One region of the Gordonia sp. C13 genome, then DNA from elsewhere that is predicted to be linked to it. Evidence: riboswitches for the same ligand, from Rfam matches in the RefSeq annotation. Region 1 holds a riboswitch; the other holds the start of a gene.
The links. A riboswitch is a leader RNA that binds a small molecule or an ion and turns the genes downstream of it on or off. The one in region 1 is predicted to bind glycine.
Positions count from the first base shown of each region.

Region 2: another riboswitch for glycine. It lies ahead of gcvP (aminomethyl-transferring glycine dehydrogenase); the one in region 1 lies ahead of gcvP (aminomethyl-transferring glycine dehydrogenase).

Region 1 covers NZ_JALPSY010000020.1:49,718-64,313, forward strand. Annotated here, with positions in the region: gene M1L58_RS15740 (hypothetical protein) at 1-531, shown strand, start outside; gene M1L58_RS15745 (hypothetical protein) at 561-971, shown strand; glycine riboswitch at 1,346-1,434, shown strand; gene gcvP (aminomethyl-transferring glycine dehydrogenase) at 1,585-4,482, shown strand; gene gcvT (glycine cleavage system aminomethyltransferase GcvT) at 4,479-5,594, shown strand; gene gcvH (glycine cleavage system protein GcvH) at 5,622-6,026, shown strand; gene glyA (serine hydroxymethyltransferase) at 6,026-7,294, shown strand; gene M1L58_RS15770 (L-serine ammonia-lyase) at 7,299-8,687, shown strand; gene pip (prolyl aminopeptidase) at 8,738-9,715, opposite strand; gene M1L58_RS15780 (hydantoinase/oxoprolinase family protein) at 9,712-11,262, opposite strand; gene M1L58_RS15785 (DUF917 domain-containing protein) at 11,712-12,830, shown strand; gene moaA (GTP 3',8-cyclase MoaA) at 12,862-13,935, shown strand; gene M1L58_RS15795 (MoaD/ThiS family protein) at 13,957-14,235, shown strand; gene M1L58_RS15800 (molybdopterin molybdotransferase MoeA) at 14,237-14,596, shown strand, end outside.
Region 2 covers NZ_JALPSY010000009.1:75,439-90,034, reverse strand. Annotated here, with positions in the region: gene M1L58_RS10035 (malate synthase G) at 1-1,781, shown strand, start outside; gene M1L58_RS10030 (hypothetical protein) at 1,917-3,149, shown strand; gene gcvP (aminomethyl-transferring glycine dehydrogenase) at 3,325-6,195, opposite strand; glycine riboswitch at 6,368-6,467, opposite strand; gene M1L58_RS10020 (MerR family transcriptional regulator) at 6,563-7,204, opposite strand; gene M1L58_RS10015 (bifunctional nuclease family protein) at 7,460-7,972, opposite strand; gene ftsR (transcriptional regulator FtsR) at 8,130-8,816, opposite strand; gene garA (glycogen accumulation regulator GarA) at 8,858-9,310, opposite strand; gene gcvH (glycine cleavage system protein GcvH) at 9,660-10,064, opposite strand; gene M1L58_RS09995 (CDP-alcohol phosphatidyltransferase family protein) at 10,085-10,711, opposite strand; gene secA2 (accessory Sec system translocase SecA2) at 10,708-13,080, opposite strand; gene M1L58_RS09985 (hypothetical protein) at 13,261-14,596, shown strand, end outside.

The sequences.
Region 1 (14,596 bases):
ATGCGCATGGACCCCGCAGAAGCGGGCCGCCGCTACGAACAGACAGTAGGAGAGGCCAGGCAAGGTTCGGACAACCCGCTCAGCTTCGGCAGCGACAACTCCGCACAGCCAGCGATGACCCACGACGGGAGCGACAGCGTCGATCGCGATGGCGCCCAGGCCGCCGCACTGCTCTCCCAAGCACAAGCTGCCGACGACCGCGCAGCCACAGCCGAACACAACGCCGAACTCGCTGCCGAGCGGGCCGATGCACTCAACCGGTCAGCGCCCAACGAACGCCCCGGCCGAACACCACCCCCACCGCCACCCGTGGTGGCGGTGGGGCCGCAGACCTATACGCCACCGCCGATGAGCCGAGCCGAACGAGTAGGCACCGCGAGCCCCACCGCACCAGGTCGCGCCGCCGCGACCGCCGCCCGCGATCACCCCACAAACCCACGTGCCGCCGTCGCCTCAGCACCCCGCAATCAGGCCCGCGCCAGGACAGGCGGCGGCAAGAACGCCGATCGCCAACGCGCACGCGGAATGTGAACCCACCCAACCAACCCTAGGAGACAACGATGACCACATTCGACCCCAGCAACCTCCTCGCCGAGATCGAAGCCGAGGACGCCGCCGAAGCACAAGCCCTCGCCGAACGGCAACGTCGCCGACGCGAAGCACTCGAACCTGCGGCCCAGCTGGCCGCCGAGATCGAAGCCACCCGCACCGAATTCCTCAAGGCCGACCGCCGGCGCCTGGCCGAACTGGCCGGGTTGGTCAAGGAAGCAAAAAAGAACGGAGCTCCCGCCGCCAAGCTCGATCTACTCAACGTCGCGCCGCTGACCACCCAGGCCGGGACGCGCCGAGGCCGCGCGAGCGGGGCGCGTCGTCCTCGCCGCACCACGGCCCCTGAACCCACCGCCGCCGCTCAGTACACCCCGCCGACCGCGGAAAGCGACGGTCTGACAGACGTCCGAATGGCCGGCTAAATCAGCAGCAGAGCAACTTCAGATCGCCCCCTGGGCCGGTGCCACCTACGGGTGGCACCGGCCCCATCGTCTTATGACGCCGCTCACCCTGGTGGTGTTGGCCGAGCACTCCGGCCGCTTCGAGTGGTGAGACGCTAGCGTGGCCGCGCCTCGATTCGGGTCCACCCGGAGCGGTCACCGGGGCCGCCGGTCAGCCGCGTCCCAGGCGCTGAGCCCGACGGTACAGCTCAGTAATGGTGTTCGTGCGCCACCGGATTCGCCGTTGGTGTGGTCCGCTCCGCTCAGCCGGGTCCTTCGGGGCAGTTTTGCTCGTCAGGTGGTGCCGAGGCCACAGTGCAGGTAGTGTCTCGCTTCGAGATAATTGAATACGCCGTTGACGCGCAGCGGGAGAACCTCTTCGTGAGGTGCCGTAGGAGCAACTTCCTCCCCAGGAATCTCTCAGGCCCAGTACCGCAGCGCAGAGGCAACTCTGGAGAACAGTGCCGGTTCACGCCGGGCACTTACCGAAGGTGAATGCGCGGTCACGCGTCAAGCTCTCAGGTAGCAGGACAGATCGGGGAGGTGTCACCCTTCGAAACCCACCTCGGTGGGCCTGCGATACCGGAGTTACCGCATGTCCCTTTCTGTAGCAGTTTCATCCGAGCTCGCCAAGCCGAACTGCTTCGTCGGTCGTCACATCGGTCCAGGCCAGTCGGCCCGTCAGCACATGCTGGACAAGCTCGGCTACGCCAGTCTCGACGACCTCATCGACGCCGCGGTGCCGTCGACCATCAGATTGCCCAGCTGCCAGAGTTTGCGGCTGCCCGCCGGCCGCTCCGAGCAGGATGTTCTCGATGCACTGCGAAAGATTGCACGCTGCAATCAAACTCATATCCAGATGATCGGTATGGGTTACCACGACACCATTACTCCACCGGTTCTGCGGCGCACTATGCTGGAATCGCCGGCCTGGTACACGGCGTACACCCCTTACCAGCCGGAGATTTCCCAGGGACGGTTGGAAGCCCTGCTGACGTTCCAGACGATGGTCTCGGAACTGACCGCGCTGCCGGTCTCCGGCGCCTCCCTACTCGATGAGGCGACTGCGGTCATGGAGGCTGTGCTGCTGATGCGGCGGGCTAACCGCAGCGCGCCGGGTAACCAGGTGATCATCGACGCCGACTGTCTTCCGCAGACCCTTAACGTCGTGCGTGGCCGAGCAGCCGCGGTGGGAATCGATGTTCTGGTCGTCGACCTGGCCCGGGCCATTCCCGAAGATGTTTGGGAGACAGGAGTATTTGGTGTTGTCACTCAGTTCCCGGGGGTCAGTGGCGCGGTCCGTGACCTGGCGCCGCTGATCGACACGGCCCACGCGCACGGCGCGCAAGTGACGGTGGCGGCCGACCTGCTGGCACTGACGCTGTTGCGTCCGCCAGGTGAATTCGGCGCCGATATCGCGGTGGGATCGACACAGCGTTTCGGGGTGCCGTTGTTCTTCGGTGGCCCGCACGCGGCATATATGGCCGTGCGCTCCGGGCTGGAGCGGATGCTGCCCGGCCGACTGGTGGGGGTGTCGATCGATGCCACGGGCCGACCGGCCTACCGTTTGGCACTGCAGACCCGCGAGCAGCACATCCGCCGGGAGAAGGCGACCAGCAACATTTGCACCGCGCAGGCGTTGCTGGCCAACGTCGCCGCGATGTATGCGGTGTATCACGGCCCACAAGGACTGCGGGACATCGCTTCCCGGGCCCATCAGATGGCGTCCTCGCTCGCTCAGAGCCTTCGCGCGCAGCGTTACGAAGTGGTGCACGAGGTGTTCTTTGACACCATCCTGGTCTGGGTTCCCGGGATGGCCCGCGCGATGGTCGACGCCGCGGACAAGGACGGCATCAACATCCGATTTGTCGATGATAGCCACGTGGGGATCGCTTGCGACGAAACAACCTCCGACGACACCCTGAGCACGCTGTTGGCGGTGTTCGGTTCCGGGCGCATCCACTCGGGCCGCGCCAGCCACCTGCCCGCTGCGGTTGTACGGCAGTCCGACTTCATGACACAACCGGTGTTCAACTCCTACGAATCCGAGACCGCGATGCTCCGGTTCTTGCGGCACCTTTCCGATAAGGACTTGGCGCTGGACCGCAGCATGATCCCGCTCGGATCGTGCACCATGAAACTCAACGCCACCGCGGAGATGGAACCGATCAGCTGGCCAGGGTTTGCCTCGTTGCACCCCTACGCCCCGGCCGCGCAGACCGCTGGCTACCGCCAACTCATCGACGACCTGAGCACCTGGCTCTGCGAGATCACCGGTTACGACCGGATATCGTTGCAGCCCAATGCCGGATCGCAGGGCGAACTGGCCGGACTGCTGGCGATCAAGGCTTATCACGAATCCCGTGGTGAGCCGGAGCGCACCGTGTGTCTGATACCGCAGTCGGCGCACGGGACCAACGCTGCCTCGGCGGTGTTGGCCGGCATGCAGGTGCGCGTGGTGGCCACCGCCGGGGATGGCAGCATTGATCTCGAGGATCTGCGCGCCAAACTGGGCAGCGACGGTAAGTCAGTCGCGGCGATCATGCTGACGTATCCGTCCACCCACGGCGTCTACGAAGAGGGCGTCATCGAGGTCTGCGACCTGGTTCATCGGGCTGGTGGCCAGGTCTATATCGACGGCGCGAACATGAATGCGCTGGTCGGTCTGGCGAAACCAGGCCAGTTCGGCGGCGACGTGTCACATCTGAATCTGCACAAGACCTTTTGCATTCCGCATGGTGGGGGCGGGCCGGGTGTCGGCCCGGTGGCAGTCCGTGCACACCTGGCGCCTTTTCTGCCCGGGGACCCGCTGGCCGACGACGGGGATTCCCAGTCGGCAGTGGCCGCCGCCCAGTACGGATCTGCCGGCATTCTTCCGATCACCTGGGCCTACCTGGCGCTGATGGGACCTGAAGGGCTGACTGACGCAACCCGCACTGCGGTGCTGTCGGCGAACTACGTCGCTGCGGCATTGTCTGACCACTACCCGACGCTCTACACGGGGCCAGGTGGTCTGGTGGCCCACGAATGCATCCTGGATCTGCGCGCACTGACCAAGGCGACGGGAGTGACCGCCGAAGACGTTGCCAAACGGCTGATCGACTATGGCTTCCACGCGCCCACGCTGTCGTTCCCGGTCAACGGCACCCTCATGGTCGAACCCACGGAAAGCGAAAACCTCGATGAACTCGATCGATTCATCGAAGCGATGATCGCTATCCGCGGCGAAATCGACGATGTGGCCGCCGGCCGCTGGGCCGTGGCGGACAGCCCGCTGCGCCAGGCACCCCACACCGCCGAGCTGCTGACCGCCGACACCTGGGAGCTGCCCTACAGCCGACAGCAAGCCGCCTACCCCGTGGACTCGCTGCGCGCCAACAAGTACTGGCCACCCACCAGGCGGATCGACGGGGTACACGGTGACCGAAATCTGGTCTGTTCGTGCCCATCACCCGAATCGTTCGCCACCACCGCAAAGGAAAGTCGCCCATGACCGCGCCGCCCACCACCGAATCGCCACTGCTTGTCGAGCATCGTGGGCTCGGAGCGACATTCACCGACTTCGCCGGCTGGCAGATGCCCGTCAAATACGGAAGTGATCTGCGTGAGCACCATTGTGTACGCCGCGCGGCCGGAGTGTTCGACATCTCCCACATGGGCGAGATCATGGCGACCGGACCCGAAGCCGCCGCGCTGCTGGATTACACCCTGGTCGGCGAATTGTCGAGTGTGGCTGTGGGGAAAGCGAAATACTCCCTGATGTGCGACTCCGACGGTGGAGTCATCGACGACTTGGTGACCTATCGGCTCGGCGAGGAACAGTTTTTGGTGGTCGCCAACGCCGCCAACACCGGCGCGGTCCTCACCGAACTGACCCGTCACGCACAGAGCCGCGACGTCGACATCGACGATCAGTCCGCAGCGACGGCACTCATCGCTGTCCAGGGGCCGGCCGCGGCGGCGATCGTGTTGGACCTGGTTCCGTCTACTCAGGCCCAGGCGGTATCACAACTGAAGTACTACGCGATCATGTCGGCCACCGTGGCTGACATCGACGTGCAACTGGCCCGCACCGGGTACACGGGGGAGGACGGCTTCGAAGTGTACGTGCCACGCGCCTCCGCAGTGGCCCTGTGGCGCGCTCTGTTGACGAGGGCTTATACCGCAGGCGGATCGCCGGCCGGGCTGGCCTGCCGCGACACCCTCCGATTGGAGGCCGGAATGCCGCTGTACGGCCACGAACTGACCCGGCAGATCAATCCCTACGAAGCGGGCCTGGGAAGAGTGGTCCGGCTGTCCAAGGAGTTCGTCGGTCACGAACGGTTGCAGTCGGTTTCGCAACAGTCACCGGCGCGGACCCTGGTCGGGCTGAGGGGGGCCGGGCGGCGCTCCGCGCGGGCCGGCTACCGCATCCATAGTGCGGGCGACGACGACGCAATCGGCGTGGTTACTTCCGGAGCACTCTCACCAACCCTGGGCTATCCGATCGCCTTGGCCTATGTCCCCGCCGGCGTGGCTGCCACGGGCACCGAAGTCCTGGTGGACATCCGCGGCACCCTCGTGCCTTTCCAGATCACCCCGTATCCCTTCTACCGGCGCCGCTGAACCACCGACCAGTCAAGGAGCACAATCATGTCCGGGCTTTCGATTCCCGCTGATCGCAGTTACACCGACGAGCACGAATGGGTCGACGTCGCACCCGGTGCGCCACTGCCACCGGAGATCCCTGTGCGTATCGGCATCACCTCGGTGGCCGTCGACGCCCTCGGCGAACTGGTGTACCTGGATTTGCCCGAGGTGGGTGCCACCATCACCGCTGGTGAACCGTGCGGTGAAGTGGAGTCAACCAAAACCGTCTCCGAGCTGTTCCCTCCGGTCAGCGGCGAAGTCACCGAAATCAACAGCGCCGCCGTCGATGACCCCAGTCTGGTCACCAGCGATCCCTACGGTCGGGGCTGGCTGTTTGCTGTGCGGCCCACCGGCATGGGGACTTTGCTCAGCGCTGCCGAGTACGCCGAGAAGAACGGGATTCGATGATGAACGTCCTTGAGGAGACACTGCACACCTTTGACCCGGAAGTGGCCGCCGCGATCGGCGGGGAACTTCGGCGTCAGCGCGACGGCCTGGAGATGATCGCCTCGGAGAATTATGCCCCCCTGGCGGTGATGCAAGCTCAAGGATCGGTGCTGACCAACAAGTACGCCGAGGGCTATCCCGGCCGGCGCTACTACGGAGGGTGTGAGTACATCGATGTCGTCGAAGAACTCGCACTCACACGGGTGAAAGCCCTTTTCGGTGCGGCGTACGCCAACGTGCAGCCGCACTCGGGCGCCCAGGCCAACGCTGCGGTGATGCACGCGCTGCTGCGTCCGGGCGACACAATCCTGGGGTTGTCACTGGACTGCGGCGGTCATCTCACCCACGGCATGCGGTTGAACTTCTCCGGAAAGCTTTACAGTGTTGCGGCCTACGGGGTGTCCGAGGAAGACCACCGCATCGACATGGAGACAGTCGCCGCTGCGGCGCGGCAGCACCGGCCGAAGCTGATCATCGGCGGCTGGTCGGCCTATCCCCGTCGATTGGACTTTGTGCGGTTCCGGGAGATCGCCGACGAGGTGGGCGCCTACCTGATGGTCGACATGGCGCACTTCGCCGGTTTGGTGGCCGCCGGGTTGCATCCCTCGCCGGTGCCGCACGCCCATGTAACGACCTCGACGACGCACAAAACCCTGGGCGGTCCACGCGGCGGTATCGTGCTCACCAACGAGTCCGACTTGGCGAAGAAGATCAACTCCGCGGTGTTTCCCGGCCAGCAGGGCGGACCGTTGGAGCACGTGATCGCCGGTAAGGCGGTCGGCTTCAAGATGGCTGCCCAGCCGGAATTCGTGGCCCGCCAACAACGGTGCCTCGATGGTGCCCGCATCATCGCGGACCGCTTGTCCGAGCCGGATGTGGCGACGGCAGGGATTTCAGTAGTCACCGGCGGTACCGATGTGCATCTGGTGCTGGTGGATCTGAGAGATGCTGCCATCGACGGACAGCAGGGCGAAGACCGCTTGGCTGCGGTGGGAATCACGGTCAACCGCAATGCCGTTCCGTTCGATCCGCGTCCCCCCATGGTGACCTCTGGTTTACGGATCGGTACCCCCGCGTTGGCAGCCCGCGGATTCACCACCGACGATTTCCGAGAGGTAGCCGAGGTGATCGCCGAAGTCCTGACCGCACCCGCGAACTCCGACACTGCGGACCTGGCGGGTCGAATCGAGACCCTGGCTGCCAAGCACCCTCTGTATTCCGGGGTTTGAGCACATGACCATAAGCGTGTTCGAACTCTTCTCCGTCGGCATCGGCCCCTCCAGCTCGCACACCGTTGGCCCGATGCGCGCCGGCGCGCGGTTCGCCGCCGAGTTGGCCGAGTGCGCCTTGGTGACCGACACCCGCGAGGTGCGAGTGGAACTGTTCGGCTCGCTGGCGGCCACCGGCGCTGGGCACGGAACGTTCCCGGCCATCCTTCTCGGACTGGAAGGGCTGTGGCCGGATGCACTGGACCCCGATCACGCACAAAAACGGACTGCCGAAATGCGGGACACCGGTATGATCCGGCTTGCGGGCTCCAGTCTGATCCCGTTGCGGGAGGGAGATTTCCACCTTCGTCCCGACATCGTGAAGCCGCAACACCCGAACGCGATGACGCTGACCGCCTGTGCCGCGGACCGGCGGGTTCTGCACACCGAGACCTATTACTCGGTGGGCGGCGGGTTCATCCTCGCCGACTCCGCAGCCGATACCGCGAACCGCAGCGGCCTGCTCGATGCGCCATGGTCGTTTCACAGTGCCGCCGACCTGCTTGCCCTGGCTGATGCGCACGGCATCGCCATCAGCGACGTGATGCTGCGGTTCGAACGGGAGATTCGAACGGTTGATCAGATCTATCAGCAGCTCTGGCACCTGCGGGACGTGATGGTGGCGTGTGCCGAACGCGGTATTACCCAAACCGGTTATTTGCCAGGAAATCTCGGCGTACCACGGCGTGCGCACGGCTGGTATGAGAGGCTGGCCGCCGAAGACCCCGGTCGTAACCCCGCCTTCGCCGAGGACTGGGTCAATCTCATTGCTCTGGCGGTGAACGAGGAGAACGCCTCCGGTGGACGCATCGTCACAGCGCCTACCAATGGGGCCGCCGGAATCATCCCCGCGGTGCTGCATTACGCGAAGAACTACACCCCGGCAGGAAAAGCCGATCCCGACGACGTTGCGGTCCGGTTTCTGCTCACCGCCGGGGCGATCGGGTCCCTCTACAAGGAGCGTGCATCCATTTCCGGTGCCGAGGTGGGTTGTCAGGGCGAAGTCGGGTCCGCGGCCTCCATGGCGGCAGGCGGTCTGGCCGAGATCCTCGGTGGCACCCCGGCCCAAGTCGAGAACGCCGCTGAGATCGCGATGGAACACAGCCTTGGGCTCACCTGCGACCCGATCGGCGGGTTGGTGCAGATTCCCTGCATCGAACGCAACGCCATCTCGGCCGGCAAGGCCATCAACGCCGCACGGATGGCTCTGCGTGGTGATGGCACCCACCGGGTTTCGCTGGACCAGGTCATCGACACCATGCGCACCACGGGCTTGGATATGAGCAGCAAGTACAAAGAGACCGCCACCGGCGGGCTCGCCACGAGCGTCCCCGTCAGCGTGGTCGAGTGCTGACCGGGATCGACTCGAGTGCGCCGAGTCAATCCCACTCGTCTGTTGGCCACTCAGTCGGCGAAGCGATCCGTCGCACCGACGAGTGCCCGGCGAATCCCCGTCTCATTCATCGAATGCCCGGCATCATCGACCACGATCAGCTCCGAATGAGGCAGCTGGGCATGCAGGTCGAACGCATTGCCGATGGGGCACACGACATCGTAGCGACCATGGACAATCGTGCTCGGGATGCCCTTGAGCGCACCGGCATGTTCGAGTAGTTGGTTGGGGGACAGGAACGCGGCGTGCCGAAAATAGTGGTTCTCGATGCGCGCGAAAGCGATTGCGTTCCGTGGATCGATGGCTGCTGCAACGTGTGCGGGGTCGGGCAACAGCGTGCTGGTGAGCGCTTCCCACCGGGTCCAGGCGATCGCCGCATCGGTCGCAGCCACCCGGTCCGGCCCCTCGAGCAGCTCGTGATACTGCGCGATTGCGGTCTGTACTGGGCGATTCGGGTCGAGCTGCGCGCAATAATCACGCCAGTAGTCCGGGAACAAAAGGTTGGCCCCGCCGCCGCCGTAGAACCAATACAGTTCGTGCGGCCGAATCAAGAAGATTCCGCGTAGCACCAGAGCACGGACTCTCTCGGGATACTGCTGCGCGTAGGCCAGGGCAAGAGTAGATCCCCATGAGCCTCCGAAGACCAACCAGGATTGAACCTTCAGTGTGGTCCGAAGCAGTTCGAGATCGGCCACCAACGCCCAGGTGTTGTTGCCGCTGAGGCTTGCCCAGTCGCCGGCATGCGGATGTGAACGTCCGCAACCGCGTTGGTCCATCTGAATGATCCGGTATCGGTCGGGATCGAAGTACCGGCGATAGTGTGGCTGAGACCCTCCGCCAGGACCGCCGTGCAGCACGACGGCCGGCATACCGTCAGGATTTCCGCTTTCCTCCCAATAGATCGACTGGCTCTCAGTCTCCAGGAAGCCAGTAGCATTGGCCTCTATCTGGGCATACCAGTCGGCCGTGGGCCGTTGGCTGGTAGTCACAGGCCGGCGTGAACTCGGGCGTCGCCGATCGCCTTGATTCGCAAGCGGGTGGCGTTGCCGGGGAGGTAAGCAAGGGGAACCTCATCAACTTCGACGATGCGCACGGATCGTGGGTCGGCACCGGCCCGCACGGCACTGTCGACCGCCTCGTTCTTCGCCTCGTCGATCACCGAATCCCGGGTGCCCGCAGTGATTGAGCACATCCTGTCGACCTCACCGCCGATTTGAGCGGTGGCAGCGCCGATGGCGTTCGCGACCTCTGAATGGGCGGGGCGCGCAACCTTACTGACGCCGGGGATCATATCGGGGACCAAGAAGCTGCCGCCACCGACGGCCACTAGTGGCAGCGGCTGCGAATCAGTTCGTAGGCGGTCGAGGGCATCGGCCATCCGGGACCGAATGTGATCGAAGACGACATCGGTGAAATCTGTCCGGATGTGCTTGACCAGAGAAGGGTCGCCCAGACTGATCAGGCCGCGCGCGGTGGCGATATCGGAGGCGGTTCGGGTTGACCCGCCGAAAACGAGTGCCTTGCGGGTCAATTCGTATCCCACACTTGCCGGGCCGACCTCACCGGTGTCGCTGACGCGGCTACCGCCTCCGATGCCGATTGCGATGACATCGGGCATCCGGAAGTTGGTGCGAACACCACTGACATCAACCGCGGTGGATGCCTCGCGCGGGAAGCCGTTGTGGATAATTCCGAAATCACTTGTGGTTCCGCCCACATCGACGACGCCACATTCCTCGAGGCCGGACAGGAACGCTGCGCCGCGCATTGAGTTGGTCGGCCCGGAGGCGAAGGTCAGCACTGGAAAGCTGGCGGCCCGGTCGACGGTCATCAGGGTGCCGTCGTTCTGGCTGAGGAACAGCGGTGCCGAGACTCCGGCCGCGGTGACCGCGGTCTGTAACCCTTCGCAAATGCTGATCGCGAGGTCGGCCAGTGCCGCATTGATGGCGGTGGCATTCTCCCGCTCGAGTAGCCCGATTCGTCCGACTTCGTGAGACATTGTCACGCGCGCGTGCGGGAGGGTATCCAGGATGATCTGGCGTGCCGCGAGCTCGGAATCCTGGCTGACCGGGGAGTAGACACTGGACAGGGCAAACGATGAAATACCCTGCTGCGCAGCGCACTCGGCGGCAGCACGGATCTCGTCCGGGCGCACCTTGCTGATCGGCCGGCCGTCGATCTCGTGTCCACCGTGGCAAAGGAACGTTGCCGCGCGCATCGCGTTGGTGAGCTGCTCGGGCCATCCGGACAGCGGCGGGACGCCTGAGGTGGCGGGCAAGCCCAGGCGAACGACCGCGGTTCCAGCCAGGCTGTTCGCTTCGACTAGTGCGTTGATGAAGTGTGTGGTGCCGATCACCACCGAGTCGATGGGTTCGGATGCGGCGGAGGTATCGCTGAGGAGCTTGCGAATTGCGCTCGCGATGCCATCGGTGACGTGTTCCGCGGTGGGAACCTTGCAGGAGCCGACAATCCGAGAGCCGTCCATGAGGACCGCATCGGTGTTGGTTCCGCCCACATCGATTCCGATTCTGATGATGAACCTCCAATGGCGTTCTGCTGCGCGGTGGTGGTGAAACCCGCGTTCCGGCCGATGGTAGGTCCAGTGGGATTGCCAACTCCTAGGCAATGCGCACAAGAATCTGGTGAGCGTAGGAGGATTTGCACGGGTCTCCTGGTGCCGGACGGTTTTCGTCGAATTCTCCCGATCCGATGTGGGCGGAGTGCACGGACTCGGTTCAGGCAAGGACCGCGGCATTTCCCGCGCCGCGCTGTGATTGTGCAACAGGCACAGAGTCACCGGTAAAGCTGTGCTGGTATTCCAAAATACATTCCGACATCGGCTCTAGGGTGGGTTCATGTGAGTGCGGTGGATGGCCCCGTCCACGACGTCATCGAGGACGACTCACAGTGGCGGCGCGGGGCTTCAGTTACCGGCGCCCGCATTGCTGGTGACTCGTACAGGCAGACCCGGATTGGACTCGATCAATGCAGCAGCTCTCCATGGTGGACATCGACAACATCGCACACGGGGCGGGCATTCTAGGCACCGGTGGTGGCGGCGATCCCTACATCGGCCGGATGCTACTGGCCGAAGAGTACCGACGCGGATCGGTCGCCACGCTGATGGACCCAGATGAAGTTGCCGACGACGACCTGGTGGTGGCGAGTGCCTTCATGGGCGCCCCGTCGGTGGTGATGGAGCGTATTCCGAGCGGCGACGAGGCGGTCGAGGCATTACGCGTGTTGGAGCGGCACCTGGGTCGAACGGTGACCGCGATTGTTCCGATGGAATGCGGCGGTCTCAATTCGATGATCCCGCTGCTGGTCGCCGCCAAGACGGGCATTCCGATCGTCGACGCTGATGGTATGGGACGGGCATTCCCGGAACTACAGATGGAAACCTTTGGGGTGTATGGAGTTTCGGGGTCCCCGATCGCGATCTGTGATGACCGCGGCCACAGCGTCCTCGTCGATACGGGCGCCGATAATCTCAGCATGGAACGCCACGCTCGCGGGGTGGCGATCCGGATGGGTGGTGTGGCCTACATCGCCGAGTACCCGATGTCGGGAAGTGACCTCAAACGCACCGCCATCCCACGCACATTGACGCTGGCACGTTCCCTCGGCAAGGCGGTGACCCAGGCGAAATCTTCCGGACGGTCTCCGCTGCAGGCGGTTATCGACTCTTGCACGACGTCGATCTACGGGCACGCACGGCTGCTGCTCGAGGGCAAGGTGGTGGATGTGGCGCGAGCCACCAGCGGCGGGTTTGTACGGGGCACCGCCGAAATCCGGGCTTTCGACGACTCACGCTCGGTGGAGCTCAGCTTCCAGAACGAGCATCTGATCGCCAAGGAGGGCGACACGGTGCTGGCCATTGTGCCGGACCTGATCTCGGTCCTCGACACCGAGACCGGACTGGCGATCAACACCGAGAGTCTACGGTTCGGGCAGCGTGTGCAGGTGATCGGGATCGCGACACCTTCGATCATGCGCACGCCGGAAGCCCTGGACGTTTTTGGGCCCAGCGCATTCGGCGTCGAAGAACCCTGGGTCCCGCTGGAGAACATCCTGGTGGCCGGCGCGGTGCACCGTGACGCCTAATTCGGTCCGGGTCGGGCCAGCTCCACAGGGTCTGGCCGTGACTGCACTGGGCATACCGGCGATTCGCCAACTGAGCCCACCCGCGTCCGGGCCGGCGGCGCGGACCCGACCCAGAGTGCCCTACCTGTTGGATCAGCACGGCCGGGTGGCCCGGGACCTGCGGGTCTCGTTGACCGAGCGGTGCTCACTACGGTGCACCTACTGTATGCCGGAGGAGGGCCTCCCGGCGATCACCAAGAACAAGCTGTTGACCGCCGACGAGGTGATTCGGCTGGTGTCGATCGCGGTGCAGACACTGGGCGTGTCGGAGGTCCGCTTCACCGGGGGCGAACCGCTGATCCGGCGCGATCTCGAGGACATCATCGCCGGGTGTGTCGAAGCGGCTCCGGGTGTGCCGCTGTCGATCACCACCAACGGTGTCGGCCTGAAACAGCGCGCGAAGACCCTCAAGAAGGCCGGGTTGACCCGGGTCAACGTCTCGCTCGATACCGTCGACCGACGTCACTTCGCCGCCCTGACCCGCCGCGACCGCCTGCCGACAGTGCTGGAGGGTATCGAGGCCGCTGTGCAGGCGGGGCTGACGCCGGTCAAGGTCAACGCGGTGCTGATGCCGGAAACTGTCGGCGGCGCAGTGGATTTGCTGCAGTGGTGTGTCGACCGCGGGCTACAGCTGCGGTTCATCGAGCAAATGCCACTCGACCACGACCGGGGCTGGCAGAAGTCGGAGATGGTGGATGCCGAGACGCTGCTGGCGGCGCTCTCGGCCCGATTCACTTTGCACGAAATGGGACGCACCGACCCGTCGGTGCCGGCCGAGGAATGGTTGATCGACGGCGGCCCGGCCACGGTCGGGATCATTGCCTCGGTAACCCGGTCGTTTTGTGAGGACTGCGATCGCACGCGGATCACCGCCGAAGGCACCGTGCGATCGTGTCTGTTCAGCGACGCCGAGACGGATCTGCGTGCCACCCTGCGCGGCGGGGGCACCGACGCGCAGATTGCCGAGCTGTGGCGCGCCGCCATGTGGGACAAGTCGGCCGGGCACGGGATTGACTCAGAGGGATTCGCCCCACCGGTCCGCTCGATGGGAGCGATCGGTGGTTGACACCGGGAAAGGGTTGTTCCGATGAATCGCGTATCAACGGAAACTACTGTGGTACGGCAGGTCATAGTCAGATACTTCGCGGCGGCCGCAGACGTGGCCGGCTGCTCACAGGAACTGATCACGCTGCCGCACGGGTCAGTGATCGATGACCTGCGACGTGAACTCCTCAGTCGCCACGGCCCGAGAATGGCGGCAATGCTCACCGTCGCCGCGTTCCTGGTGGACGATGAACTAACCAGAGATGGCACCGCCGCCGTGAGCGGCGAAGTCGACATCATGCCGCCATTTGCGGGCGGCTGAGATGACCAGTGCTGCCCTCCGTGACGACCATTCGGTGGTCCGCTACCACGAGTATTTGTCCGCCGTCGAGGCCGCCCTCGCAACGGCCTGCGAACGCGCATCGGCCCGGGTGGCTGTCGAGACGGCCCTGGGTCTGGTGCTCACCGCCGATGCCCGCGCCCGCGTAGACATTCCGGTATTCCGGAACTCTCAGATGGACGGGTACGCAGTCGATTCCGAGACCGTCTCGACAACGCCCATCGAACTGCCCATCGCCGGCGTGCTGCCCGCCGGCTGGAGCGGGGCACCGTGCCACACTGCTGGCGCGGCAGAACGCATCATGACCGGAGCGATGCTGCCGGACGGAGCCGATACGGTGATC
Region 2 (14,596 bases), on a different contig from region 1:
CCCGCTGGGGTTCGCTGTACGACGCCCTCTACGGCACCGACGCGATCCCGGAGACCGACGGCGCCGAGAAGGGTTCGTCGTACAACAAGGTCCGCGGCGACAAGGTCATCGCCTACGCCAAGGACTTCCTGGACAAGGCTGTCCCGCTCGAGCAGTGCAGCTACACCGACGTGCGGTCCTTCGCCGTGGTCGACGGCGCGCTGCAGGTCACGCTCGACGGTGACGCAACGTCGACGCTGGCCGATCCGGCCGCGTTCGTCGGCTACCGCGGCGAGGCCGGTTCGCCGACCTCGATCCTGCTGCGCAACAACGGGCTTCACCTCGACATCGAGATCGATCCGTCCTCGCCGATCGGTTCCACCGACCCGGCCGGCATCAAGGACGTCGTCGTCGAGTCCGCGATCACCACGATCATGGACTTCGAGGACTCGGTCGCGGCGGTCGACGCCGAGGACAAGGTCACCGGTTACCGCAACTGGCTGGGCCTGAACAAGGGCGATCTGTCCGAAGAGGTCACCAAGGGCGGCAAGACCTTCACCCGCGTGCTCAACGGCAACCGTGAGTACACCGCTCCCGACGGCACCACCTTCGACCTCCACGGCCGTTCGCTGCTGTTCGTGCGCAACGTCGGTCACCTGATGACCAACGACGCGATCCTCGACGCCGAGGGCAACGAGGTCCCCGAGGGCATCCTCGACGGCCTGGTCACCTCGCTGATCGGCATCCACGGTCTGAGCGCAGAAGGCCTGCAGAACTCGCGGACCGGTTCGGTGTACATCGTGAAGCCGAAGATGCACGGCCCCGACGAGGTCGCCTTCACCGTCGAGCTGTTCGGTCGCGTCGAGCAGGTCCTCGGCCTGCCGAAGAACACGCTCAAGGTCGGCATCATGGACGAGGAACGCCGCACCACGGTCAACCTCAAGGCCTGCATCAAGGCGGCCTCCGAGCGCGTGGTGTTCATCAACACCGGCTTCCTCGACCGCACCGGCGACGAGATCCACACCTCGATGGAGGCCGGCGCCATGGTGCGCAAGGCTGAGATGAAGAAGCAGAAGTGGATCGCGGCGTACGAGGATTTCAACGTCGACACCGGTCTGCACGCAGGACTGCAGCACAAGGCGCAGATCGGTAAGGGCATGTGGGCCATGCCGGACCTGATGGCCGACATGCTCGAGCAGAAGATCGGCCACCCCAAGGCCGGCGCCACCACCGCGTGGGTGCCCTCACCCACCGCGGCCACCCTGCACGCCCTGCACTATCACCAGATCGACGTCTTCGAACGTCAGGACGAGATCGCCAAGCGCGACCCGGCCTCGGTCGACGACATCCTCACCGTGCCGCTGGCCGCGAAGACCGACTGGTCCGACGAGGAGAAGCAGCAGGAGCTCGACAACAACTGCCAGTCGATCCTGGGCTACGTGGTCCGCTGGATCGATGCAGGTGTCGGCTGCTCGAAGGTGCCCGACATCCACGACGTCGCGCTGATGGAGGACCGCGCCACCCTGCGTATCTCCAGCCAGCTGCTGGCGAACTGGCTGCGTCACGGCATCGTCTCCGAGGCCGACATCGTCGCCTCGCTCGAGCGGATGGCGCCGGTCGTCGACCGTCAGAACGCCGGCGACAAGGCCTACAAGCCGATGGCCCCGGACTTCGACTCCAACATCGCCTTCCAGGCGGCCAAGGAGCTGATCCTCGAGGGCACGACGCAGCCCAGCGGCTACACCGAGCCGATCCTGCATCGCCGTCGCCGCGAGTACAAGGCCGCCAACGCGGCCGGCTGACACCCCGGCCACGACGCACTGATACGACCGTGCCGGTCCCCGATGGACCGGCACGGCGTATCGTCGTACCCTGCGCTGCACATCGACCGGGTGGAGCCCGGGGACAGCACGCTCAGAGCAGGGAGGGCATCAGCGTTGGCACATCATCGGAACCGCGGGGAGAGCATCCGGAACCGTGGCGTCAGCCGAGGTGTCGTCTTCGCAATGCTGTCGATCCTGCTCGTCGCGGCCATCGTCGTCACCTGGCGAGACCTCGGTGACCGCATCAACCGGCAGGCCGACGACGCCGCCGCGCAGTGCGTCGAAGGTGCCACCTCGGTACCGATCATCGCTGATCCTGACATCGCACCCGGTCTTGCGGCGATCGCGACCTCGTTCGCGAACACGAAACCGGTGGTCCGTGACCACTGCATCACCATCGCCGTCCGGCCCGGCGACGCGAAGATCACCCTCGACGGTCTGACCGGGACGTGGGAAGCCGACTCCATGGGCGCCTACCCCGCCGCTTGGGTGCCGCAGTCGTCGGTGTGGTCGGCGGATCTGGCCTCGGCCAAACCCGATCTGATCGAGGGCAACTCCCGTTCACTCGTCTCGACACCGGTCGTCCTCGCGGTCTCGCCAGAGCTGGCCAAGGCCGCCGGCGACCAGCTCGACTGGTCACAGATCCCACTCTTGCAACAACGGGACGCCTCGCTCACCGAGTTAGGCCTGCAGGGCTGGGGCTCGTTGCGCATGGCGATGCCGATCGGCGCTCAGTCCGACGCGAGCGCGCTGGCAGCTCAGGCGGTCGCCACCCGCGTGACACGGACGACCGGCCCGCTGACCACTGCCGACGCGGAGTCGCCACGGGTGACCTCGAGCGTGAAGGCGATGCTCGGCGGCGCGCCGCTCTCGCCCGACGGAACCCCGCAGGGCGCGGCCACCGCGATCGCCAATGCCGCCGACCCGGCGAAGGCCGGTATCCACGCCGTTCCGATCACCGAGCAGCGACTGTTCCAGATGACCAGGACCGACCAGCCCGCGAAGTTGGCCGAGGTGATCCCGTCCGGGCCGACGCCGATCGCGGACTACCCGGTCGTCCGTCTTTCCGGACCGGAGGTCGGCGACGTCGCAGCCGACGCGGTCGCGGAGTTCATCTCCTACGCCTCGCAGCCCGAACAGCTGCAGCTGCTCACCGAGCTCGGCTTCCGCGGCGACGCCCCGATGCCGGCCGCCACCGCCACGGTCACCTTCCCCCGTACCCCCAACCCGATGCCCACGCCGGAGGACGGCGCGATCGTCGCGATCAACCGCGTGGTCTACGGACCGACGAGTGTGCCGGCGAGCTCTGCGGTCTCGCCGGCACCTTCGGGAACCGCGGGCGGATAGCAGACGCCCGAGTCGTTTCGATACGGCTCGTCGCTGCGCTCCTCACCTACTCAACGAGCAGGTGGACGGCTCGTCGCTGCGCTCCTCACCTACTCAACGAGCAGGTGGACGGCTCGTCGCTGCGCTCCTCACCTACTCGACGAGCAGATGAGGAGCGGAGCCACGTTCACTCAGGTCAGCTGCTGTAGGCCTCGATCGGCGCGCAGCTGCACACCAGGTTGCGGTCGCCGTACACGCCGTCGATACGTCGCACCGAGGGCCACACCTTGGCGCGGGCACCGGCCGACGGGAGGCCCTGCGGGTAGACCGCGACCTCGCGCGAGTACGGGTGGTCCCACTCGCCCACCAGCGCCTCGGCGGTATGCGGTGCCCCACGCAGCGGGTTGTCGTCGACCGGCCACTCACCGCTGCCGACCCGATCGATCTCCTCGCGAATGGCGATCATGGCGTCGCAGAACGCGTCGATCTCGTCGAGGTTCTCGCTCTCCGTAGGCTCGACCATCAGCGTGCCGGCCACCGGGAAGCTCATCGTCGGCGCGTGGAAACCGTAGTCGGCCAAGCGCTTTGCCACGTCGTCGACCGTCACGCCGGTCTCCTTGGTGAGCGCTCGCAGGTCGAGGATGCATTCGTGCGCGACGAAGCCGCCCTCGCCGGTGTACAGCACCGGGTAGTGGTCGCCGAGCCGCTTGGCGACGTAGTTCGCCGCGGTGATCGCCGTGAGCGTCGCCCGACGCAGACCGGCCGCACCCATCATGGCGATGTAGGCGTAGGTGATCGGCAGGATCGTCGCCGAACCGTACGGTGCCGCGGCGATGGTCGCGGTGCCGGGCAGCTCGTCGGCGAGGGGGTGTCCGGGCAGGAACGGCGCGAGGTGTTCGCGCACCGCCACCGGTCCGACGCCGGGTCCGCCGCCGCCGTGCGGGATGCAGAAGGTCTTGTGCAGGTTCAGGTGGCTGACGTCGCCGCCGAAGTGCCCCGGACGCGCGACGCCGACCAGGGCGTTGAGATTGGCGCCGTCGACGTAGACCTGTCCACCGGCATCGTGGACGGCACCGCAGATGTCGCGGATGTCGTGCTCGAACACGCCGTGGGTGGACGGGTAGGTGATCATGATGGCCGCGATCCGGCCCTCGTTCGCGGCGATCTTCGCCCGCAGGTCCTCGAGGTCGACGTCGCCGTTCTCCCGGCAACCGACCACGACGACGCGCATGCCCGCCATGACCGCCGACGCGGCGTTGGTGCCGTGGGCACTCGACGGGATCAGGCAGATGTCGCGGTCGAGGTCGCCCCGGCTGCGGTGGTAGCCGCGGATCGCGAGCAGTCCGGCGAACTCTCCCTGGGAACCCGCGTTCGGCTGCAGGCTCACGCGGTCGTAGCCGGTGACGGCGACGAGCCAGTTCTCGAGGGTGGAGATGAGCTCGCGGATGCCGACGGTGTCCTCGACGGGCGCGAACGGGTGGAGGCCCGCGAACCCGGGCCACGTGATGGGTTCCATCTCCGTGGTCGCGTTGAGCTTCATGGTGCAGGACCCGAGCGGGATCATGCTGCGGTCGAGCGCGATGTCCTTGTCGGACAGGGCCCGCAGGTAACGCAGCATCGCCGTCTCGGTGCGGTACCGGTTGAACGCGGGGTGCGTCAGGTACTCGCTGGTGCGGTTCTCGATGGACTGGGCGAAGCCGAGCGGCTCCACGCCGCCGGCGCCGAACGCCCGCAGCACGCCGTCGAGGTCGGCCTCGGTGGTGGTTTCGTCGCAGGCGATCGAGACGGTGTCGGCATCGACGCGGCGAAGGTTGATGCCCTCGCGACGAGCCTGGGCGACGATCACGTCGGCTTGGCCGGGGGTGTGGACCTCGACGGTGTCGAAGAACGTGGCGTGCGCGACCGAGAAGCCGGCCGCCGCCAGCGAATTCGCCAGGCGGACCGCGGCGTCGTGGGTGCGGCGCGCGATGGCCCGGAGACCCTCCGGTCCGTGGTACGACGCGTACATGGCGGCCATCACGGCGAGCAGGACCTGTGCCGTACAGATGTTGCTGGTGGCCTTCTCGCGGCGGATGTGCTGCTCTCGGGTCTGCAGCGCCAGGCGGTAGGCGAGGTTGCCGTCGGCGTCCTTGGAGATGCCGACCAGGCGACCCGGCAGCTGACGCGCATGCTTCGAACCGACCGCGAGGTATCCGGCATGCGGACCGCCGAAGCCCATCGGCACGCCGAAACGCTGGGTGGTCCCGAAGCACGCGTCGGCGCCCTGCTCCCCCGGCGGCGTGATCAGCGTCAACGCGAGGAGGTCGCCACCGACGGCGACCAGAGCGCCGCGCTCGTGGGCGGCGTCGACGATCGGGGCGGCGTCGACGATACGTCCCGACGCGCCGGGCACCTGCAGGACGACGCCGAAGAAGTCACCTTCGGGCAGACCGCGGTCGGGCAGCTCTGGGTTGAGGGACGCTTCTACGACCTCGATGCCGAGCGGCTCGGCGCGGGTCTCGATCACCGCGCGGGTCTGCGGGAAGAGGTCGGCGTCGACGACGACACGCGGCGACTTCGACTTGCCGGCGCGCCGCAGCAGCGTCATCGCCTCCGCGGCCGCGGTGGCCTCGTCGAGCATCGACGCGTTCGCCACCTCCATGCCGGTGAGGTCGGCGACCATGGTCTGGAAGTTCAGCAGCGCTTCGAGGCGTCCCTGGCTGATCTCCGGCTGGTAGGGCGTGTACGCCGTGTACCAGGCCGGGTTCTCCAGGACGTTGCGCAGGATGACGCCGGGCGTGTGGGTGCCGTAGTAGCCGAGACCGATCATGGAACGGGCAGCGGTGTTGCGGGCCGCGAGTCCGCTGAGTTCGGCGAGCACCTCGCTCTCACCCTGCGGCTGCGGCAGTGCACCCAGGACGTTCGAGTCGAGTTCGTCCGCGATGACCGCGGGGATGACGCGATGGGCCAGCTCGTCGAGGGACGACACACCGATCACCGCGAGCATGCGCTGCGTCTCGTCGGGGTCGGGTCCGACGTGGCGGTCCACGAAGGTGACTGGCGCTGACGACGTGTCGGCTGAGGGCATGGTGAGGGCAACCTCTCGCAGGCGCCGGCGCGGTGCCGGCTGGTTCGCCCTCCCCCTCTGTCATGTCACCGACCGGTGGCCGGGAGACGCCTGAGAGATTCGGTGTCACGCGGCGCTGCGTGACGACCTTTCACCGTGGGCGGACGACGAGTCGTCACTTTCCAGAGACGCCGTCACCACCACGGTCCGGGTGCCTGAGAGTTTGACGGAGAGGTGTTGCTCCTTCGGCGGTCACCTTGGACTGCTCGGTGACGCTCTCCCGCGGCGTAGCGACGCGCGCACCAGTGTACGCAGGTCGACGTCGCGTTGGTCCAGACGACGTCGGGAGAGTCGTGAGGATCACGTGCCGGTGCCGTGAGGATGCGGTCTAACCGGTACGACGGGTGCGGTTCTTGCGGCGTGCCGCGAGTTCGTCCTCGGGCGCTGCCTCGCTGACGCCGCCGTCGGCCCGTTCACCCGGGAAGTCCGCGATGGTGCCGGTGAGTTCGCGCATGGCACCGCTGACGGCGATACCGAAGACGCCCTGTCCGCCCTGGAGGAGGTCGACGACCTCTTCCGCGGAGGTGCACTCGTAGACGGTGGTGCCGTCGGAGAAGAGCGTGATCTTGGCGAGGTCCTCGACGCCGCGCTGGCGGAGGTGGTCGACTGCGACACGGATGTTCTGCAGGGAGATGCCGGTGTCGAGGAGACGCTTGACGATCTTGAGGACGAGGATGTCCTTGAACGAGTACAGACGCTGGCTGCCCGAACCCGCGGCGCCGCGGATCGACGGGACGACCAGCGAGGTGCGTGCCCAGTAGTCGAGCTGGCGGTAGGTGATGCCGGCGATCTGGCAGGCACTCGGCACTCGATAGCCGACGAGCTCGTCGGGCACGGTGTCGTCGGGGAAGAGACCCGGTGCGACCTCCTCGAAGCTGCCCTGCGTCGGGCCCGCGGGACGATCGGTCACAGCATGGTCGGGTGACGGGTCGCTCGACGTCACTTCACTGTCGACCGGACGATCGCCCACTTGATGTCTCCCTCGCAAAGCTCGGACCGGATGCCGCATCAGATGCCTGACATCCACGTCCACAGTACGCGGTCCAGGCCCTGCTCGGGTCAGCCGATCACATCTTCATCGGCCCCTGAGTGGTGCGCGATGTCGAGTTCGACGCTATGCCGAGCGGGACACCGGATCAATGCGACGCGCCATGAGGCTCAACCTCAAGTTGAGATTGAGGCAAATGGTGACCTCCCGGTTGCCGTTCCGTGACCGGGAACCGCGTCAGGCGCCGCTGGCCTTGAAGTCGTCGGGCGAGACGTTGTCGAGGAATTCCTTGAACTTCTCGACCTCGTCCTCTTTGTTCTCGTCGACCGCCTCGACGGTGGTGTCCTCGGGCTCTTCCTCCGGGATCAGCAGGCCGGCCTCGGCGAGCACCTCTTCGTCGGCGATGATCGGCACCTCGGCACGCATCGCAACGGCGATGGAATCGGAAGGCCGCGCGGACACCCGGAGATCGCCCGAGAAGATCATCTCGGCGTAGAAGGTGCCCTCTTGCATGTCGACGATGCGCACCTCGAGGAGCGTTTGGCCGAACTCCCGGATGAGATTCACGATCAGATCGTGGGTCAGCGGGCGCGGCGGCTCGATCCCCTTCTGCCGCAAGGCAATCGACGCGGCCTCGCTCTGCCCGATCCAGATCGGCAGGTAGCGCTCGCCATCGACCTCACGGAGCAGGAGCACGGGCTGGCTCTGCGGGGGCTCGACCCTGATGCCCACCACACGCATCTCGCTCATCTCGCACCTCCCAGACGCCTCGTAGGGCGATCGATTGATGTCCTCGACGCTACACCGCTCAGACGATGGACGGCGGCCGACTCGCTGCTGGGCGATACGAGAACTCCAGGCCGCCGGGAACACCCGAGGGCCTGGAGTGCGCTGGTCGAGAAGGAGTTCAGTCGAGCACGTCGCGCACGGCCGCCTTGACCAACTGCGTGTGCAGGGTCACCGACAGCGCGGCGATCTCGCGAACGAGTTCTTCGGCGCGGTCGCGCGCGCCGGTCCCCTTGCCCTTGGCGATGGGGTTGGCGATCTGGGCGACCAGGCCCGCCTCCCGGTCCGCGGACACCTTGAAGGCACGCAGATGGCGTGTCTCCAGGCCGTAACTGGCCAGCGCCGCGGCGGCCTCGACGAGACGGACGGCGTCCTCGTCGAAGAACCCGGCCGGCCCCGCAGTCAGCAGCCCGTTGCGCTGGAGTTCGGTCACGAACGCCGAGTCGACGCCCGTGCGTTCGATCAGCGTCTCCCGGGACACACGACCGGCACGCGCACCGAAATCGGTTGCGGGGGCCACTGTGCCGCGAGCCGTGGACAGCGCCACGGTGCCGCCGGAACCGAAGCCGCCGTTCCCGTTGTCGATCGCGTCGAGTTGTTCCTTGATGACCTTCAACGGGAGATACCGGTCCCGCTGGGCGGTCAGGACGAAGCGCAACCGTTGACAGTCGGCTTCGCTGAATCGCCGGTAGCCGGACGGCGCCCGCTCCGGGGTCACCAGACCCTCCGATTCCAGGAACCGGATCTTCGAGATCGTGATGTCCGGGAAGTCATCACGCAACTGGGCGAGGACCGTGCCGATGGACATCGATCCCCCGCCGCGGGGGGCCGTGGACGCCGTCACGACTTTTAGGCGTCTGCTTCGTCGCGCGGACCGCTCAGGAAGACCAGGCGGAACTTGCCGATCTGGACTTCGTCGCCGTTGCTCAGCGATGCGGTGTCGACGGGCTCCCGGTTGACGTAGGTGCCGTTGAGGCTACCCACGTCGACGACCTGGAACTCGTTGTCGCCGAGTCGGAATTCCGCGTGACGACGGCTGACCGTCACATCGTCGAGGAAGATGTCGCTGTCGGGGTGCCGACCCGCAGAGGTCGTCGGCTGGTCGAGGAGGAACCGCGATCCCGCGTTGGGTCCCCGCTTCACGACAAGCAGCGCGGTCCCGGGAGCGAGTCGCTCGACTCCCGTCTCGGCCGGCTCACTCGAGGTGCTGGTTCCGGCATCGAGTTCATTGATGAACTCCTCCCGGAACACCGAGGTGGTCTCCACCGGCGCCTCGAAGTCCCTGTCGTTTTCGCTCACCACTTCTCCTTCGTCGTCGTCAGTGCAATCGCACTGTCAGTGCACGCCGCACTGTTCGGCCAACCGCACTGTCCGGCCGTCCACGTCTCCGGTCCCGATCGCGGTCTCGCGTCGGTTCGGAATCGGCTCTCGCCACGATGGCCGGTTGAATCTACATGACATGTGCGGACGGGTAGATCTCGGAGCGTGATCGCGAAGTCGGTTCACGTCACGCCTCTTTCCCACTGCCGTAACCGTACCGGTCATGTAGATCGCACCGGCGAGCGAGTCGACTCCGGCACGGTCGATCATATCGTCACCGGGGCGATCAGCCAGGTCGATCAGAGCCACCGGGACGGATCGGCGGGAACTCTTACCCTTCGATGACGGCGCGGTAGCCCGCGGCGTCGAGAACATCACCCAGTTGCTCTTCGAGGGTCGACTCGTCGGCGGCCTCGATCTCCACCAGCCAGCCTTCACCGTACGGGTCCGAATTGACCAGTTCCGGCGAGGCGTCCAGTGCGTCGTTGACCGCGCTGACGGTACCGGTCAGCGGCCCGAAGATGTCGGAGACGCTCTTGGTCGACTCCACCTCGGCGAAGGATTCGCCGACGGCGACCTCTGCACCGGAGTCGGGCAGCTGCACGAACACCACGTCGCCGAGTGCATCCTGGGCGAAGTCGGTGATGCCCACGCGCACGGTCGTCGGTCCGATCTTCTCGATCCACTCATGTTCTGCGGTATAGCGCAGGTCTTTTGGCACTTTGCTGTCGGTCACAAGGGCCCCTTTCGTTCCCGTCAGACTCTACTGTCTGGCGAGGTGTCGGCCTGACGGCGCGACGGCATGTGTCGCATCATCAGGATCGTCTGATACCAGTACAGGACGAAGGACCACAGGTAGAGCCCCACACCCCAGATCATGAACGCCCACCCGATCGCGTATGCGAAGCCGCTCACCGGATCGAGTTGACCGGCGAGCAGCCACGGGAACGCGCTCATCAGCGCGAAGGTCGCCGCCTTGCCGATATACAGCACCGGGAGGGCGAGAACACCGCGCGAACGTAGCAGTGGCGCCGTCGCGAACAGCAGCACATCACGTCCGATGATGATGCCGATGAGCCACCACGGGATGAACTCCCGCACGCCGAAGGCCAGCGGGATGATCACGATGTACAGCCGGTCGGCGGCCGGGTCGAGCAGGGCCCCGATCCGCGAGGACTGGTCGAGCAGTCGGGCGAGTTTCCCGTCGAGCCAGTCGGAGACCCCGGAGAAGATCAACACCGCGAAGGCCCACCCGTCGGCCTTCTCGACGAGCAGCAGCCAGAGGAAGACCGGGATGAGGACGAGCCGGAGCACGCTCAGCGCGTTCGGCACCGTGACGATCCGGTCCGGAGCCGGCGTGGGTGCCGCCTCCGGATCGGTCACCGGAAGATCCCGATGATGCCCTGCAGCGTCTTCGCCCCGCCGGAGGAGAAGAGGTTGTCGTGGACCATGTAGGTCCACGTCGTCGTCGAGCGGTGCAGATCCGAGGAACCGAGGTCGACTCCCTCCGGGGTGATCTTCGCCTCCCGGAACGTCTCCCGCGCCTTCTCGAGCGCCTGGGCGGGCAGATCGGAGAACTCCGCGAGGATCATCCGGTGGAACTCGTCGAGCGGGCTCTCCTTGCCCAGCGACCGCAGATGGATGCTGGCCCGGACATCGGAGACGAACGCGAGATGGTCGGCCCATGCGCGGTCGAGGTGATAGAGCACGATCTCGCGGGCCGCCTGGCTCAGCACCTCACGTGGGACGGCGTCGACGGCGACCTCGGTGTCGACCTTCGACGGTTCGTCCGCCTTCTCCGCATCGCCCGACTTCGCGGGCTTCTCCCCCGCCAGTTCGGCGTAGCGCTCCGGCTCGAGTTCGGCGAGCTCGTCGAGCGCGGTGTCGGTGGTGAGGATCTTCATCCGCCGGTCGACGATGATGTCCCGCTGCTGGTTGACCAGCTTGTTGTAGCGCCAGGTGTTGGCATGCAACTCCAGGCGCACGCCCTCGGCGATCCGCTGCGCCTGCTCGATGAGGTCGATGCCCTTGCTGCCCATCGAGCCGTCTGAGTTGGGCGACACCGGATCACGCTTGAACGCGAGGTTCTTCGTGACGACCGGGTCCTCGAGGCTGGAGAAGAAGACCGACGTGCCGGGGTCGCCCTGGCGTCCGGCGCGACCCCGCAGCTGACTGTCGAGACGTTCGGTGTCGTGCCGTCCGGTGCCCACCACGCACAGTCCGCCGAGTTCGACAACCGCGTCGCGGGCGGCGGCGTCATCGGCTGAGCCGCCCAGCCGGATGTCGGTACCGCGGCCGGCCATCTGCGTCGAGACCGTCACCGCGTTGCGCGCACCGGCCTCGGCGATGATCTTCGCCTCCTGCGCGTCGTTCTTGGCGTTGAGGACCACCGACGACACACCGGCCTTCTCGAGGAAGTACGCGAGTTCCTCGGATTCGGCGACGTCGTGGGTGCCGATGAGGACCGGCTGGCCGGTCTCGTGGATCTCCTTGACGTAGGCCACGATCGCCTCGACCTTGTTGGCCTTGGTGTCGTAGACCCGGTCGGGCAGATCGGTGCGGATGTTCTCGGTGTTCGGCGGGATCTGCGACACCCGGAGGTCGTAGAACTGCCGGAACTGTTCACCCGCGGCGAGGGCCGTACCGGTCATGCCGCACACCTTCGGGTAGCGACCGATGAGCGCCTGCACCGTGATGGTGTCGATGACCTCGCCCGAGTCGGTCTGCGCGAGACCCTCCTTGAGTTCGACGGCCGCCTGGACGCCGTCCGGCCAGCGCTGCAGCTGGGCCACCCGGCCGCGCGAGGCGTTGATCAGGTGGACCCCGCCGTCGCGGACGATGTAGTGGATGTCGCGTTCGAGCAGGTAGTGGGCGTGCATCGCGATGCTGACGTGCACGAGTGTCGAACCGACGTGCTCCTCGCTGTAGACGTTGATCCCGCCGAGTTCCTCTTCGACGAAGGCCGCACCCTCGTCGGTGAGCGTCACGTTGCGACCCTCGGCGTCGATCTCGTAGTGCTTCTTCTTCATCCTCGAGACCACTTCGTGGATGGCCTGGTCGGGAACCTCGGTCTCGGTCGATCCGGCCAGCACCAGCGGAACGAGAGCCTCGTCGACGAGCACCGAGTCGGCCTCGTCGATGATCGCGACGTCGGGCTTGGGTGAGACGAGGTCGGCCTCGGACAGGGCCAGCTGGTCGCGGAGGACGTCGAATCCGATCTCGTTGACCGAGCCGTAGGTGACGTCGCCGGCGTAGGCGCGTCGACGCTCCTCGCGGCTGGAGTTCTCCGAGATGGCATGCACCGCAATGCCGAAGACGTCGAAGAGAGGCTTCATCCACTCGGCGTCGCGGGTGGCGAGGTAGTCGTTGACGGAGATGACATGGACCTGGTGTCCTTCGAGGACGTGTCCGATCGCAGCGATCGCGCCGGCGAGCGTCTTGCCCTCACCGGTGGCCATCTCGACGATGTCGCCCTCGAGGAGACGGAGCGCACCCTGCAGCTGGACGTCGAAGGGACGCAGGTTGATCGAGCGGTCCGCGGCCTCGCGGACGAGCGCGAGGAACTTCGCCCGGTCGCCGGGCTTGGACCCGATGTCGAGCTTCTCGGCCTCACCGACTAAGGCGTCGTCGGCGAGTTCGGCGGCCCAATCGGTGTGGGCTTCGGCCTCCTTGATCACACTCAGCGACTTCGACTGATTGCGAGTCGACTGGGCGCCCAGAAGTCGCCACATGCTGTTGGTCAGCTTTCCCACCGAAACACTTCTCCTGATCGTTTCCCGGCCAACTACACGACCCGTCGGGCCTCGCGGCGCCGTCAGGTCAGCAACAACGGTACGCGGCCCCTGGTAGAGCGGGGTCGGCGACATTATGATCAGTCCACCCATTTCGCCGACGGCGCATTCGCCCTTGCTCCCCTGACCCTAGGACGGCCGATGAGCGCGACCTTCCCGAGCAGGACACGCCTACGACTGGTCCGGGCCGTCGTGGCCGGGTTGCTGGTGGCGAGCGGCGTCGGACTCGGTGCGTTCAACGCCTGGTGGGTCGCCCTGTTCTTCGGCGTTCCGCTGGTCGTCGTGGGGATCGTGATCAGTCCGCGCGCGTCGCGGGTCTCGGAGCTGCCGGAGTTCCGGCGCGGCGTCACCCGGGACGCCCCGCAGATCGAGGTCGGGGCGCTCACGCGCAGCACCCTCACCGCCGAGGACATGCAGCCCACGATGGTGACCGCGACCGTCAACCCGCCGAATGACACCGCCTACGAAGCGCGGTGGATCACCTCGATGAGCAAGGGGCATTTCCAGGCACTGGCGTCGAACCCGTTCACGACCCTCCCGCCCGACCAGTTGCCGTCGCGCGATCAGACCGCCACCCCCGAGTTCGACGACCATCCCGGCCGGCTGGCGATCATCTACCCGGCGGTGACGCTGGTGACGGCCGTCGCGCTGCTGTTCGGTGTCGCCGAGAGCTGGACGATCTCGGTCCCGTCGCTGCCGTCCTTCGGTTCGGCCGTCGACATCCCCGGCCGCGACGACGCGGAGGCCTCTCTTGCCGAACGCCACCAACGACTCCTCGATCAGATCGTCGACCACCTGGGCCCCGGTGCGACCCGAAATGTGTTGCGCCTGAGCTACAACCTCGACTCGACCTCCGATCAGGCCATCGTTTTCGATCCCTCCAACGGCCGCGCGACGAACATCAATGTCTGGGACGGTGGTTCCAACGCATCCGCGATGCCCACCATGGACCGGGCGGACAAGACCTTCGACGCGGCCACGATCAACGCGGGTTCACTGGGTGACATCGCCGGGTCCATGCAGGCCGAGGTCACGCCCATCGTCTCGGACGCCCGACTCGACGGGTTCGAGATCCGACGCCCCACAGCGAACGAGCCCGTCGTCCTCACCGGTTCCTTCGATCCCGGAGACGCCTTCATCCGCGACATCGAGATCGAGGCCCACACCGACGGCGCCATCGCAAAGTACTTCGACCCCGCGAATTTCGACACCGCGTTCACGATCGCCCGCTCCGCACTGCCACTCGCCGGGATCGCCCCGAACGCACCAGTACTCGACGAGTTCGTGATCCGCGGCATCGCCGACAACACCCCCATCATCAGTGCCAGCAGCATCCAGAACAGTGGCGGTGTCCTCTTCCGGTACACGACCCCGGCCCGCAGCGGGCAGATCGTCATTGCGCCGGGCAAGTTCCCGGACGTCTCCGGCAGGGATGGACGCTACCGCCCGGACGGCTTCGCCTTCGACGCGATCTCAC